DNA from 3 places in the Bacillus sp. EA-CB0995 genome. Region 2 is predicted to be linked to each of the others. Evidence: predicted binding sites of a transcription regulator. Region 2 holds the regulator's gene; each other region holds the start of a gene.
What was found. The regulator Rex, encoded in region 2, represses fermentation and respiration genes when NADH is low (regulators of the CRP and FNR family bind a similar motif). The targets are predictions, from matches to a motif close to TTGTGAAATATTTCACAA.
Positions count from the first base shown of each region.

Region 1: a site for Rex is predicted at 2,047-2,064, ahead of ric (iron-sulfur cluster repair di-iron protein). Genes of this name have one in related genera too.
Region 3: a site for Rex is predicted at 2,195-2,212, ahead of nirB (nitrite reductase large subunit NirB). Genes of this name have one in related genera too.

Region 1 is NZ_CP169269.1:3,034,754-3,039,406, forward strand. Features, by position in the region: partial or broken gene topB (DNA topoisomerase III) at 1-1,819, opposite strand, end outside; gene ric (iron-sulfur cluster repair di-iron protein) at 2,154-2,861, shown strand; partial or broken gene ACEWFJ_RS15725 (radical SAM/SPASM domain-containing protein) at 3,015-3,134, opposite strand; gene ACEWFJ_RS15730 (Crp/Fnr family transcriptional regulator) at 3,309-3,998, shown strand; gene ACEWFJ_RS15735 (DUF1858 domain-containing protein) at 4,097-4,324, shown strand; gene ACEWFJ_RS15740 (DUF438 domain-containing protein) at 4,337-4,653, shown strand, end outside.
Region 2 is NZ_CP169269.1:19,178-23,830, reverse strand. Features, by position in the region: gene ACEWFJ_RS00095 (ABC-F family ATP-binding cassette domain-containing protein) at 1-1,423, opposite strand, end outside; gene ACEWFJ_RS00090 (redox-sensing transcriptional repressor Rex) at 1,605-2,234, shown strand; gene ACEWFJ_RS00085 (YdiK family protein) at 2,261-2,458, opposite strand; gene ACEWFJ_RS00080 (CPBP family intramembrane glutamic endopeptidase) at 2,461-3,189, opposite strand; gene groES (co-chaperone GroES) at 3,560-3,844, shown strand; partial or broken gene groL (chaperonin GroEL) at 3,883-4,653, shown strand, end outside.
Region 3 is NZ_CP169269.1:1,198,790-1,203,442, reverse strand. Features, by position in the region: gene rph (ribonuclease PH) at 1-461, opposite strand, end outside; gene ACEWFJ_RS06285 (GerMN domain-containing protein) at 586-1,623, opposite strand; gene nirB (nitrite reductase large subunit NirB) at 2,231-4,636, shown strand; gene nirD (nitrite reductase small subunit NirD) at 4,649-4,653, shown strand, end outside.

The DNA.
Region 1 (4,653 bases), 1.5 Mb from region 2:
CATTTCTCAGACATTTCAATTGCATCTTCAATAATTTTTGCTGAGAGCTTTTTCGTTTGTTCCATAAAGGTTACTGGTGAAGCTGTACCTTCTCCAATTTCGGCAAGGCGCTGCTCCCACTTTGCTGTCATTTCTGGGGAAGCCAAAATTTTATCGCCAATTGCGGTAATTAATACTTTCCCTTTATCAGTTGCATACACTTGATTTTTCTTCACATCAATATATTTGCGGTCCTTCAACATTGTAATAATGCCTGCACGCGTCGCTTCTGTCCCTAAACCTTCTGTCTTTTTTAATACTTTTTCCAGTTCTTCGTTCTCTAAATACTTCCCGGCTGTTTTCATTAACGTAATAAGCTGACCTTCTGTATATCGTTTTGGTGGCTGGGTTTTTCCTTCTTTCACTTTCACCTTTGCAACTTTTCCCTGTTCACCTTCTTGTACAATTGGAAGAATTGTTTCTTCATCTTTATCATCTTGAAAAATGACTTTACGCCATCCTTCTTGAATTTGCTGTTTTCCTTTTGAAATGAATTCGGCCCGTCCATCAACGAGCGTTGTAATCGTAGTGTAGTCAAAAATTGCAGCTTCATAATGTGCCGCAATTAATCGCCGTACAATCATATCGTAAATTTTTCTTTCATCACCTGATAATTTACTTGGATTTGTTACTTGTTCTGTTGGAATAATGGCGTAGTGATCTGTAACCTTCTTCTCATTCACATATCGCTTGTTATTCATAATAGAAGAAACTGGTGCAGGCAACAAATCTTTATAATCTTCAAACTGACTTAGCTTCTGCATAATATCAGGAAACGTTGCAGCTTCTCCTTCTGTTACATAGTTAGAATCCGAACGCGGATACGATACAATTCCTTTTTGATATAAAGCTTGAGTTATATCAAGTGTCTTTTTCGGTGAAAATTTAAATGCTTTATTCGCCGTTGCTTGTAAGGATGATAAGTTAAATAAAAATGGCGGCTGAAACTCTTTTCGCTCTGTTTTCATTTCTTTCACTTCAGCCGGTTTATTTTGACAAAATGCAGCGATTTTATTCGCCATATTGGGATCCTTTAAGCGAGATTCATTGTCCTGTTCCCACTTACCTTCATATTTCTTTCCTTCTATATTAAAGGTTGCGAGCACTTCCCAAAATGGCTCTGATTTAAAGTTTTCAATTTCTTCCTCACGTTTCACAATTAATGCAAGTGTTGGTGTTTGCACGCGTCCAGCGGAGAAAACATCATTCATTCCTTTTTCTTTAGTAAAATGCTAAAAACACGGGAAGCATTCATCCCAACAACCCAGTCTGCACATGATCGTGTATATGCTTCGTAGTACGTATTGATTGTATCTGCTTCATCAAGTAAGTTTTTAAATCCTTGATAGATTGCTTGCTTCGTTAAAGAAGAAATCCACAGACGCTTCATCGGTTTTTGTACATTACAAAGATTAATGATATTCCGTACAATTAATTCCCCTTCACGCCCTGCATCTCCCGCATGAATAATTTCCGTCACTTGCGGATTATGTAACAGTTGTTTCACAACGTTAAATTGCTTATACTTTGATTTTGTTACTTCAAATTGAAAACGTTCTGGAATCATTGGTAACGTATCTAATGACCATTTTTTCCACTCTTCATGATAGTGTTCTGGATTACATAATTGCGTCAAATGACCAATGGCCCACGTACAATAAGCACCATTCGGAAACAATTCATTTGCTTCCACTTCCAAATAGCCGTCTTTTCGTCGATATTTAAATTGAGAAACGAGCGCTAAACCTTGATCAGGTTTCTCGGCAATAATTAATTTCATTTTATAACTCCCTATCTAAATTGCTGTGTCACTTCAATTATATTTATTTATTTTTCAGATGAGTATAACCCACAACAGTTCAAATTCCATTTTATATGTTATAGACTTCTAATATTATACGCTTAACTGAAATATCTTCACAATAGTGATTAATTACGTAATGTATTATATGTATCTACTTATTTTTGACATAAGTACAAGCATCATCACTTTATTACACAAACAACGTATGATGAAATTCACAAGTTATCAGTGATGTATATCACTACATAAATTTAAATTTATTGATATTTTTAATCTAGATACAAAATTTAAACTTTATGGAGGCATTCATATGGAACATGTATTTACTGAGACTTCTGTGATTGGTGACATTGTTACAAAATTCCCGAAAGCAAGCGATCTTTTCAAATCATATAGAATAGATTTTTGTTGTGGAGGTAATAAACAACTTATCGACGCAATTAATGATAGAAATTTGTCAGCAGAAGAGGTTATAACAAACTTAAATACTCTTTATTATGAAACAAAACTATTAAATGAAGCAGAAATTGACTGGACAATCGCCTCTTATAGTGAATTAATTGACTATATTGTGAATAAACATCATCGCTATTTAAATGAAGAATTGCCACAGTTAAGTCCATATGTAACAAAAGTATTACGCGTTCATGGATCAGGACAGCCTCATTTAGCTAAAATTCATAAGCTATTCCATGAATTAAAAACAGAATTAGAACAGCATATAATTAAAGAAGAAACAGAAGATTTTCCACTGATTTTAGCATTTGAGCAAAATCCAACTGATGAAAATTATACGAAATTAAGCAAAGTGGTGGGAGAGTTAGAAAGTGAACATAGCCATGCTGGTGATATTATAAAAGAACTTCGTAACATTACGAATGACTTTACTCCTCCAGAAGGGGCTTGCGGTACTTATCGTCTTGTCTATCAACGACTTGCAGCTCTTGAATCAGATCTATTCCAGCACATTCATTTAGAAAATAATATTTTGTTCCCGCGTGCAATTACACAGGCTTAAATAAAAAAGGTGAATCTATAGACATCAAGTCAAGGTTTAAAAACAACATTTTTTGAGCTTAAATAAAAAAGATTCTTATATAGATACCACTTAAATGTAACAAAATAGAACATAAGCACTTTTTGCTCATGTTCTATTTTTTACGTATTTTTTCTATTTTCGTAATGCTTTTGGAATATACACACAGAAAAGTTCACTTTCCATGTAATCTCCAGTGATACTAAAGACTCGAGAACGAGACCTTCCACAAACATATCGAAACTCACAAGATCCCCACTAATAAAAATTTCACTTTGTCTTGTCTAGCGTCCGTTGTTTAGCTACCTCCTATGAAGTTGAAAAAACGATTCGTTCTATCACAAATATGATTTTTATCACTGCTTTATTTTTGAAATTGATATAACTTTATTATAAAAATATGACGAGAATTGTTAAGGAGTTGTATATATGAAGGCAAAAATGATAAAAAAACATTTACAGGAAGTCCCCCTCTTTAAAGAACTTTCAGAAGAAGAACTTCAGCCTATTGTAGATATTTCACAATTACGAAATTATAAAGCAAAATCATTTGTATTTATGCAGGGTGACACACTTGATCGCGTGTTTTTTATCCACTCCGGTAAAGTGAAAATTCAAAAAACAGATGTAACTGGAAAAGAACAAATTGTTTCTGTGCTTCAAGCTGGAGAAATGTTCCCCCATGCTGGCTTTTTCCAAAAAGGTACCTTCCCAGCACATGCTGAAATACTTGAGACTGCACAATTGATCGTTACTCCAATCGCTGATTTCGAGAAGATTTTGATTCAGCATCCTGAACTATGTATTAAATTGTTTAAGGTTCTTGGAGAAAAAATTGTCGATCTTCAGAACAGATTAGAAGAACAGATTCTTCACGATACTTACGAACAAATTATTATGCTATTACTCCGTTTATGTAAGTCAAATGGTATACAGATGAATGACAAATACATATTAACGACCCCGTTTACGAATCGGGAACTCGCCAATATGATTGGAACATCAAGAGAAACGATTAGTCGCACAATTAATCAGTTAAAAAGAAAGAAATTAATTGATATTGATGAAAACGGTTGTTTCATTATTATTCCAGACAAATTAAAAGCAGAAATCATCTGATTAAAGAGTACATGTGTGATTTTTCTCACACCCTACTCATTTTCTCTATGTTACATTGTTACTGAGAATTAATATCAATAATTTCCGAGGTGAAGATGATGACAAAAATGATTGATTTTAGGAAAACAATTTGCGATTTGACTATTGAATACCCTGAAATCATCCTTATCTTAAAAGAACTCGGCTTTGAACATATAACAAAACCCGGAATGTTACAAACAGCTGGTCGTGTGATGACCATCCCAAATGGATGTCGAATAAGAGGAATTTCGTTTGATACAGTTAAAAAAACTTTTAAAAATAGCGGATTTAACATTATAGAGTAAAGGAGAATTTTTATGAGTGAAATAATTAACAATCGTGAACATAAAAGTATGAATACGTTTGAACGACAAGAAATCCTAAAAGAAATTATTAAAAATCTTCATAACGGGAAAAGTGTTGAGGAGGTAAAAGCTCAATTCGAGGAAGCTGTCGGAAATATTACGGTTACAGAAATCTCCCAACTTGAACAGACACTCATGGAGGAAGAAGGAATTCCAGTAGAAGAAGTACAGCGTTTATGCTCAGTGCATACAGCTATTTTTAAAGGTTCCATTGAAGAAATCCATAGATCTGATAAACCAGAAGACCAGCCTGGACATCCGATTCATAC
Region 2 (4,653 bases):
TCGGTTCATCTAAAATAAGCACATTTGATTTTTGCATCATCAGTTTTGCAAGAGCTAAACGTGCTTTTTGTCCACCACTTAAAGAAGAGACTGGCTTTAAAACATCATCACCAGAAAATAAAAAGTTTCCAAGTACTGTGCGGATTTCTTTTTCTGGTTGCAGCGGGTAATCATCCCAAAGTTCATCTAATACGCGTTTTGATGATGTTAAGTTTGCTTGTTCTTGGTCATAATATCCAATAGAAACGTTAGAGCCGAATGAAAAACTGCCGTTTAAAGGACGAAGTTTATCCACAAGAGATTTTAATAAAGTGGATTTTCCGATTCCATTTGGACCTACAAGTGCAACACTATCACCTCTCGTTAATTGGAAATGAATGTGCTCAATGATTGGCTCGTTATTATAACCAATTGTGATATTTTTTACTTGTAGTACATCATTGCCACTTTGCCTATCGATATCAAAGTGGAAAGAAGCAGATTTTGTATCACCGAGTGGTTTTGTCATAAGCTCCATACGATTTAATTGTTTTTGGCGACTTTGTGCCCGTTTTGTTGTGGAAGCGCGGGCGATATTTTTTTGAATGAAGTCTTGTAACTTTGTGACTTCTTCTTGCTGTTTCTCATAACGCTTCATTTCTTGTTCGTATAGCGATGCTTTAAGTTCTAAATACTTACTGTAGTTCCCCGTGTATTTTCGACTTTGTTTATTAGAGATTTCATACACCTGTGTTACGAGTTTATCTAGAAAGTATCGATCGTGTGAAACGATTAAAATAGCACCAGGATAGCCTTGTAAATATTGTTCCAGCCACGTTAATGTATCGATATCTAGATGGTTGGTTGGCTCATCCAAAATAAGCAAATCTGGTTTTGTTAGTAATAATTTGCCAAGAGCTAAACGAGTTTTTTGCCCACCACTTAAAGTGGAGATTGTAGTTCCGTGTGTCTCAGAAGGAAAGCCAAGTCCGCTTAAAACAGAGCGAATATCAGCTTCGTATTGGTAGCCGCCTTTATTTTTATAATCTAATTGCAGGCGATCATACTCTGCTAACAATCTTTCGTGTACAGTGACATTTGTGAAATTTTCTTCTTTCCCCATTTCTTGTTCTAGCCTTCGGAGTTCTTTCTCCATGCGTTGCAAGTCGAGAAATACCGTTAGCATTTCATCCCAAATGGTTAATGATGTTTCAAGACCAGTGTGCTGTGCTAAGTAACCGATAGATACATCTTTCGGTTTAATAATTTCTCCGCTGTCATGGGATAGTTCTCCCGCAATAATCTTTAATAATGTAGACTTTCCAGCGCCGTTACGGCCGACAAGTGCAATGCGATCACGCGTCTGTACCTCTAACTTAATGTTTGAAAGAATCACTTCAGCGGCGTATAACTTGGAAAGGTTATTCACTTGTAGTAGAATCAATGTTTTCACCTCAAATAATTTCTTAACTTTGCCATGATTATATTTCTCAATCATACTAAAAATAGTGTATAGTTGAACATAATAGAGAAGTTCTCTCTCTATTATACAGGGAAAACTTTCAATGCTAAACTTCCGTACATGTTTCAATCACTTGAACAGATAGGAAGAGAGGAGGGGTTGCATGGAGCAGCCTAAAATTCCGCAGGCGACTGCCAAAAGATTGCCTCTATACTATCGATTTATCCAAAACTTATCGTTATCTGGTAAGCAACGCGTATCATCTGCAGAATTAAGTGAAGCGGTGAAAGTGGATTCGGCGACGATTCGAAGAGATTTTTCATACTTTGGGGCATTAGGGAAAAAGGGATACGGCTATAACGTAAATTATTTATTGTCGTTTTTCCGCGAAACACTTGATCAAGATGATGTAACGCGTGTAGCACTAATAGGGGTAGGTAATTTAGGGACAGCTTTCTTACATTACAATTTTACGAAAAATAATAATACAAAAATTGAGATGGCATTTGACGTTGATGAAGAGAAAGTTGGAAAAGAAATCGGAGGAATTCCAGTATATCACCTGGATGAATTAGAAGAGAAATTATCCGATGATATAAAAGTGGCAATATTAACAGTACCTGCTTCTGTTGCACAAGCTGTAGCAGATCGCTTATCGCATACTGGTATACAAGGTGTTTTAAACTTTACACCTGCTAGGTTAAATATATTAGAACATATTCGAATTCATCATATCGATTTAGCGGTAGAATTACAAACGCTTGTGTACTTTTTAAAAAATTACCCACAATAAAAACGCAGGAATTCCCTGCGTTCTTATTATTTCTTCATACTACCTTTTTTCGGTTTAGAAAAAAGAAGGCGAAGTGCCAAATTAAAATCAACTGTTGCCATTATAGCAAGTAATATTGTATAAAAGTTCCAAATTGTATCTTCAACACTTGTAATTGCTAAGTATGTAAAAATACACCCAAGAAGAAAATACAAAGTTGCCATAACAAATGGTGAAGTTCGCATGTTTAAAATCCTCCGATGAATCCTTGCAATTTTTCAGCTTTTTCTATGTATGGGTGAAGTACAAATGTAATTAACATAACATTTGTATTCATCATAACGTGAGCCATAATAGGTACAATAATTCGTTTTGTTTTTACATATAAAAATGAAAAAACAAGCCCCATGGAAATATACACTAATAAATGTGTAGGGTCAAAATGAATTAAAGCAAATATAAGTGAACTCACAATTGCTGCGATAAAGAAGTTATATCGTTTATATAGTGTTCCAAATAGAATCTTTCTAAATACAATTTCTTCAAGAATGGGAGCGAATATAGAAGAAACAATCATAAATAATGGAGCAGCTTTTATAATCTCGATAATGTTTTGTGTATTTTCAGATTCAGGTTTAACTTTAAAAATTTGTGTTTCAATTGTGCCAGCAATTACTTGGGCAAATAAAGCAAGAAAAACCCCCAAAATAATCCATCCTATTGTAGCGGGAATGTTTGTTCTTTCCCGATCCCATTTTTCTGATTGTGTATCGTTGCGTAATATCAGAAGGATAATGATAAGAGCGACAAAGAAGCTAATTATTCCCCAATGTGCAGTTGCCAATTGAACCTCTTCTTGAAAGCTCCTGTTTCCATTGTTGTATATTCCGCTTTTTAAAAGGAGCCACCCTCCAATTACACCTGATAATTGCATTAAAATATATGTAACAACAACCCACCAGTATTGTCTCTTCAATTTCGTAACTCCTTTTTAAATTTTTTGTAATGAAAAAGGAAAATGCTCTATCCATAGAGAAAACAACTTATGGCATCTTCTTATTGTAACATAGGAGAAGAGGGAAAAACGATGGAATATCAAATAGAATCTTCTATCAGTGCCGATCTTCCATGAAGCCAAGGATTTATATTATTACGCTACTCATCAGGTAAAGAAGAGAAGCTTATGGAAAGACTGAAGAGGATGTAAAATAGTTTTCCGAAAAATTACGTTTTTTCACTTGCAAAAGAAAATGAGATTCTTTATTATAATAAGTGTGTTAGCACTCGAAGTGTTTGAGTGCTAATAAACATAAAATTTACATAGTAAATTGAGGAGGTTATTGTTCATGCTAAAGCCATTAGGTGATCGCGTTGTAATTGAACTTGTTCAAGCAGAAGAAAAAACAGCAAGTGGTATCGTATTACCAGACACTGCAAAAGAAAAACCACAAGAAGGTAAGGTAGTGGCAGTTGGTACTGGTCGTGTGCTTGAAAATGGTGAGCGTGTTGCTTTAGAGTTAGCTGTAGGCGATCGTATTATCTTCTCAAAATATGCAGGTACTGAAGTAAAATACGAAGGTGCAGAATACTTAATTTTACGTGAAAGCGACATTTTAGCAGTTATCAGTTAATTATATAAATCTTTAAAAATTCAAGGGGGTCAAATATTATGGCAAAAGATATTAAATTTAGTGAAGAAGCACGTCGTTCGATGCTTCGCGGTGTCGACACTCTTGCAAACGCAGTAAAAGTTACGCTTGGACCAAAAGGTCGTAACGTTGTACTTGAGAAAAATTCGGTTCTCCGCTTATTACAAATGACGGTGTAACAATTGCAAAAGAAATCGAATTAGAAGATGCATTTGAAAACATGGGTGCAAAACTAGTAGCAGAAGTTGCTAGCAAAACAAATGATGTAGCTGGTGACGGAACGACAACTGCAACTGTATTAGCACAAGCGATGATTCGTGAAGGTTTAAAGAACGTAACAGCTGGTGCGAACCCAATGGGTCTTCGTAAAGGTATTGAAAAAGCTGTTGTAGCAGCAATTGAAGAATTAAAAACAATCTCTAAACCAATCGAAGGTAAATCTTCTATCGCACAAGTAGCTGCTATTTCTGCTGCTGACGAAGAAGTAGGACAATTAATTGCAGAAGCGATGGAGCGTGTTGGTAACGACGGCGTTATTACATTAGAAGAATCTAAAGGTTTCACAACAGAATTAGATGTAGTAGAAGGTATGCAGTTCGATCGTGGATATGCTTCTCCTTACATGATTACTGATTCTGATAAAATGGAAGCAGTTCTTGATAACCCATTTATCTTAATTACTGATAAAAAGGTTTCTAGCATTCAAGAAATCTTACCAGTATTAGAGCAAGTGGTACAACAAGGTAAACCACTTCTTATCATCTCTGAAGACGTAGAAGGCGAAGCGTTAG
Region 3 (4,653 bases), 1.2 Mb from region 2:
GGAATTTTTGATACTTTCCCTGCTGTTACAAGCTTCTCAAACGCTAATACCATCGCAACATACGCACCGGTAATAGAAGCAGTTCTCGTTCCGCCGTCAGCTTGAATGACATCACAGTCAATCCAAACCGTCTTTTCACCGAGCGCTTCTAAATCAACCACAGCACGTAATGCTCGTCCTATTAAACGTTGAATTTCCATTGTGCGCCCTGTTACTTTTCCTTTACTCGATTCACGAATGGTACGCTGTTCTGTTGCACGAGGAAGCATGGAATACTCAGCTGTAACCCATCCCTTTCCCTCGCCTCTCATAAACGGCGGAACCCTTTCTTCAATCGTTGCTGTACAAATAACTTTCGTATCACCAACTTCAATCAATACTGATCCTTCTGGATGTTTTAAATAATTCGTATGAATATGTACACGGCGCAAATCTGATGCTTGTCTACCATCTACTCGCATAAAAATAACCCCCTTATAACTGCTACATGTTAGTATAGCCAATTTAAAAATTATGTTATGTATGACAATAAAAGAAGGGAGTTCCCCTTCTTTTCATAAATTAAGTATATCAAATTATTCCTGTTTAAAAACTACCTGTGTTCACGTTTTGCGGACGAGCGACTGGTTTTATTAATTTATCACCTTTCTCTGTAACAAGATTCGCTTTTCCATTCACTTGAATTAACACATTTTCTACTCCTTGTTTTTCCGTTAAAGTTAATACAAGAGACTGGAGTACATAGTCAGAAATCATACTTTTACCTTTATTCCCATAAATATTTTCATTAAAGTTTAGCGTCACCGTTCCTTTTTCAAGTTTCGGCTCATTGATTAGCTTCACATCTGGATTAAAGTCGTATGTTAACGCTGATTGATGCGCTGGTCCTTTTACAAGTTCATTTACAATTGTCGCGACTTCATTTTCTTTTCCTTCTGCAACGCGGCGCGTTACTGGTACATAATAATTTTGTTTATTATTTTGCGCCAAGAAATACAACGTAACTGGTTTTGTGTTTGTAATATCAGCCACTTGCTCATCATCAAAGTTAATGCCATTTGCCCGGCTTAATCCATTACCAATCGGCGTACCAGCAACAGGCATCTTCGCTAAATCTTGCCCATTCATACGAAACTTCACATTCTTCACTTCTTTAAACTGCGTTAATGTCCAAGTAACTGCTTCTACAATGCGACGTTCTTCTTCTTTTTTATAATTTTTCAGTTCTTTAGAAAAATCAACAACCGCTGTCCCGTTTTTCACATCAACTGTCATATCAGTATCTGCGGGAAGTACAGCTTGAAATCCATTTGGCAATAAATTTGTTACTGGTCCATCTTTCACTAAATATTGTAATGATTGCTTAATGACCGCATTATTTTTCGGAGCAGGTAACTGCACCGTTTGCGGCACAACATAACCATTTTTATCTACGAGATATAAATCTTGTTTTATCGTTTCCCCTTGCTTCGCTGTTTCTTTCTTCTCACCGTCTGTATAGGTAACTTTCTTAGGTGGATCAATTTGCTCTGTTCCTTTTTCCTTACCAAACAATCCGCATCCTGCTAATAAAACTGTACTTAATGTAGCACAAACAAGCCATTTGAAAGTCGATTTAGGCATACGCTTTCCTCCTAAAAATCTAAGTTTGTACTACATGTATACGAGCTCAACTTTCACTTTAGAACAAGCGATGACAACTTATCTCTTCTAAAAAATACCTGCGCAAAGTTTTATATCATGGTCAAAAACTTACTCCTTACCTCTGTTGGAATATTTTCAGCCTCTTTACTAACGTCTCCGTATTATTCTTTCGCGATAAAGTGAAACTTCCATCAGTGGGGTTTTATCCCTCACTGATGGTTAGTTGAACCAATCGGACTTTTACGGAGTTCCCCCACCTATCTTCTTTGCTTCTCTCTAAATCTTGAGGTGGGGGTCTTACTGCCCGCAAATAGCGGGATGAAGTGAAACTTTCATTAGTTGAGGCTTCATCCCCCATCCATCTTTTTTAGTTTCTCTGAATCTTGAAGTGGGGTCTTACTACCTACAACTAGTAAGATAAAATTATCAAATGTAAAAGGAGATTACAGCAAATTATGTGCAAATTTGAACAATTTATGAATCCTCCAAAACTGTGATAAATATCACATCTCCTTATTTTCTAAAACTTTTATAATACAAGTATCAAAGTTTGTTAAATATTTCACATATAAGAAGGGACATGAATATGAAAACACGTTTAGTCATGATTGGGAATGGTATGGCTGGAATACGCTGCATCGAAGAAATTTTAAAACAAAACAATACGTTATACGACATTACCATTTTTGGAGATGAACCGCACCCGAACTACAATCGTATTATGCTCTCCCACGTCCTACAAGGAAAAACAAATATGCAAGATATCATTATGAACGAATACAGTTGGTACGAAGAAAATGATATTACGTTGTATACAAATGAAAAAGTACTTCATATTGATCGGGAAGAACAAGTCATTGTTACAGAAAAGAATCGTCTTGTTATGTACGACAAGCTCATTATCGCAACAGGCTCCAGTGCTTTTATCTTACCTGTGGAAGGTTCAAATCTCCCTGGTGTAACAGGATTTCGCACAATCGAAGATACACAATTTATGATGGATACGGCTAAGCAATATAAAAAAGCAGTTGTAATTGGCGGCGGATTACTTGGTTTAGAAGCCGCACGAGGGCTTATTGATTTAGGAATGGACGTGCACGTTGTTCATTTAATGCCACACTTAATGGAGCAACAGCTCGATGCTAAGGCAGCTTCATTACTGCGTGAAGACTTAGAATCACAAGGTATGAAGTTCCTTCTGGAGAAGAAAACGGTAAAAATTCTTGGTACAGATCACGTTGAGGGCATTCAATTTGCAGATGGCGATATTGTAAATTGTGATTTAATCGTCATGGCTGTTGGAATACGCCCAAATACACAGTTAGCAAAAGACGCCGGTTTACTTGTGAACCGCGGCATTATAGTCAATGACTATATGCAAACAAATGACCAATCCATCTATGCGGTTGGTGAATGTGCAGAGCATAAAAGGGTTGCCTATGGTCTTGTTGCACCGCTCTATGAGCAAGGTGCTGTATTAGCAAAACAGATTACAAATACACAAACAGATGGATATACAGGCAGCATCGTCGGTACACAACTGAAAGTTGCGGGATGCGATTTATTCTCCGCTGGTCAAATTTATGAAGATGAGGTAACAAAAGCAATCTCCATATTTGACGAGTGTACACGTTCCTATAAAAAAGTACTAATCCGAGACAATAAAGTTGTTGGTGTTGTTTTATATGGTGATACAGCTGATGGCACACGCCTCTTCAGCATGTTAAAAAAAGAAGAAGATATACAAGAATATACACCAGCTTCTCTTCTTCACAAAGCTGGTGAAGATAGCGGACTTGATATTGCAAGTATGAGTGCTGATGAAACTGTTTGCGGATGCAACGGTGTCACAAAAGGAGCCATTGTTCACGCTATTTTAGAACAAGACCTAACGACATTTGAAGAAGTAAAAGGATGCACAAAAGCTGCAGGATCCTGCGGTAAATGTCGCCCAGTTGTTGAACAAATTCTATCTCATACACTTGGAGATAGTTTTGATGCTTCTGCTCAGGCTGCAGGTATGTGTGGGTGCACAACATTATCTCGCGATGAAGTTGTAGCAGCAATTCATGAGAAAGGTTTAAAATCACCGAAAGAAGTGCGAAACGTCCTTGACTTCGCGCACGAAGAAGGCTGTTCAAAATGCCGTCCTGCATTAAATTATTATTTACGTATGGCCTGCCCAGAAGAGTATGCCGATGATAAAGCATCCCGCTTCGTTAACGAAAGAATGAATGGAAATATTCAACATGACGGAACATTTTCTGTTATTCCACGTATGTACGGCGGCGTTACAACAGCAGATGATTTAATGAAAATTGCAGAAGTTGCGAAGAAGTACGACGTTCCACTCGTGAAAATAACAGGCGCAAGCCGCATCGGTTTATATGGGGTTAAAAAAGAAGATTTACCAAAAGTGTGGGCCGACCTTGGTATGAACTCTGGCTATGCCTACTCGAAGTCCCTTCGCAATGTAAAATCATGCGTCGGATCTCGTTTCTGCCGCTTCGGTACAAAAGATTCATTAGGACTTGGCATGTTGCTTGAACAGTCATTAGAAATGGTAGATACACCACATAAAATGAAAATGGGTGTAACAGGTTGCCCGCGTAACTGTGCGGAAGCATTAACGAAAGACTTCGGTGTCGTTTGTGTTGAAAACGGCTTCCAACTTTATATCGGTGGTAATGGCGGTACAGAAGTGCGTGAAGCTGATTTTGTAATGATTGTCCCTTCGGAGGAAGATGTACTTCGCATTGCCACAGCTTACGTACAATACTATCGTGAAACTGGTATTTATGGCGAACGTACAGCTCCTTGGGTAGAGCGTATGGGCTTACACCACATAAAAGAAGTGCTGCAAGATGAAAGTATGGTCGCTATGCTAAATGAACGTTTCCAAAAAGCACGTAGCACATATGAAGAGGCTTGGGGACAAGCACTAGAAACGCAATCATTAAAAACGATGTATGAAGTAGAGATTGTAAAGTAAGGAGCGATTCGTATGTT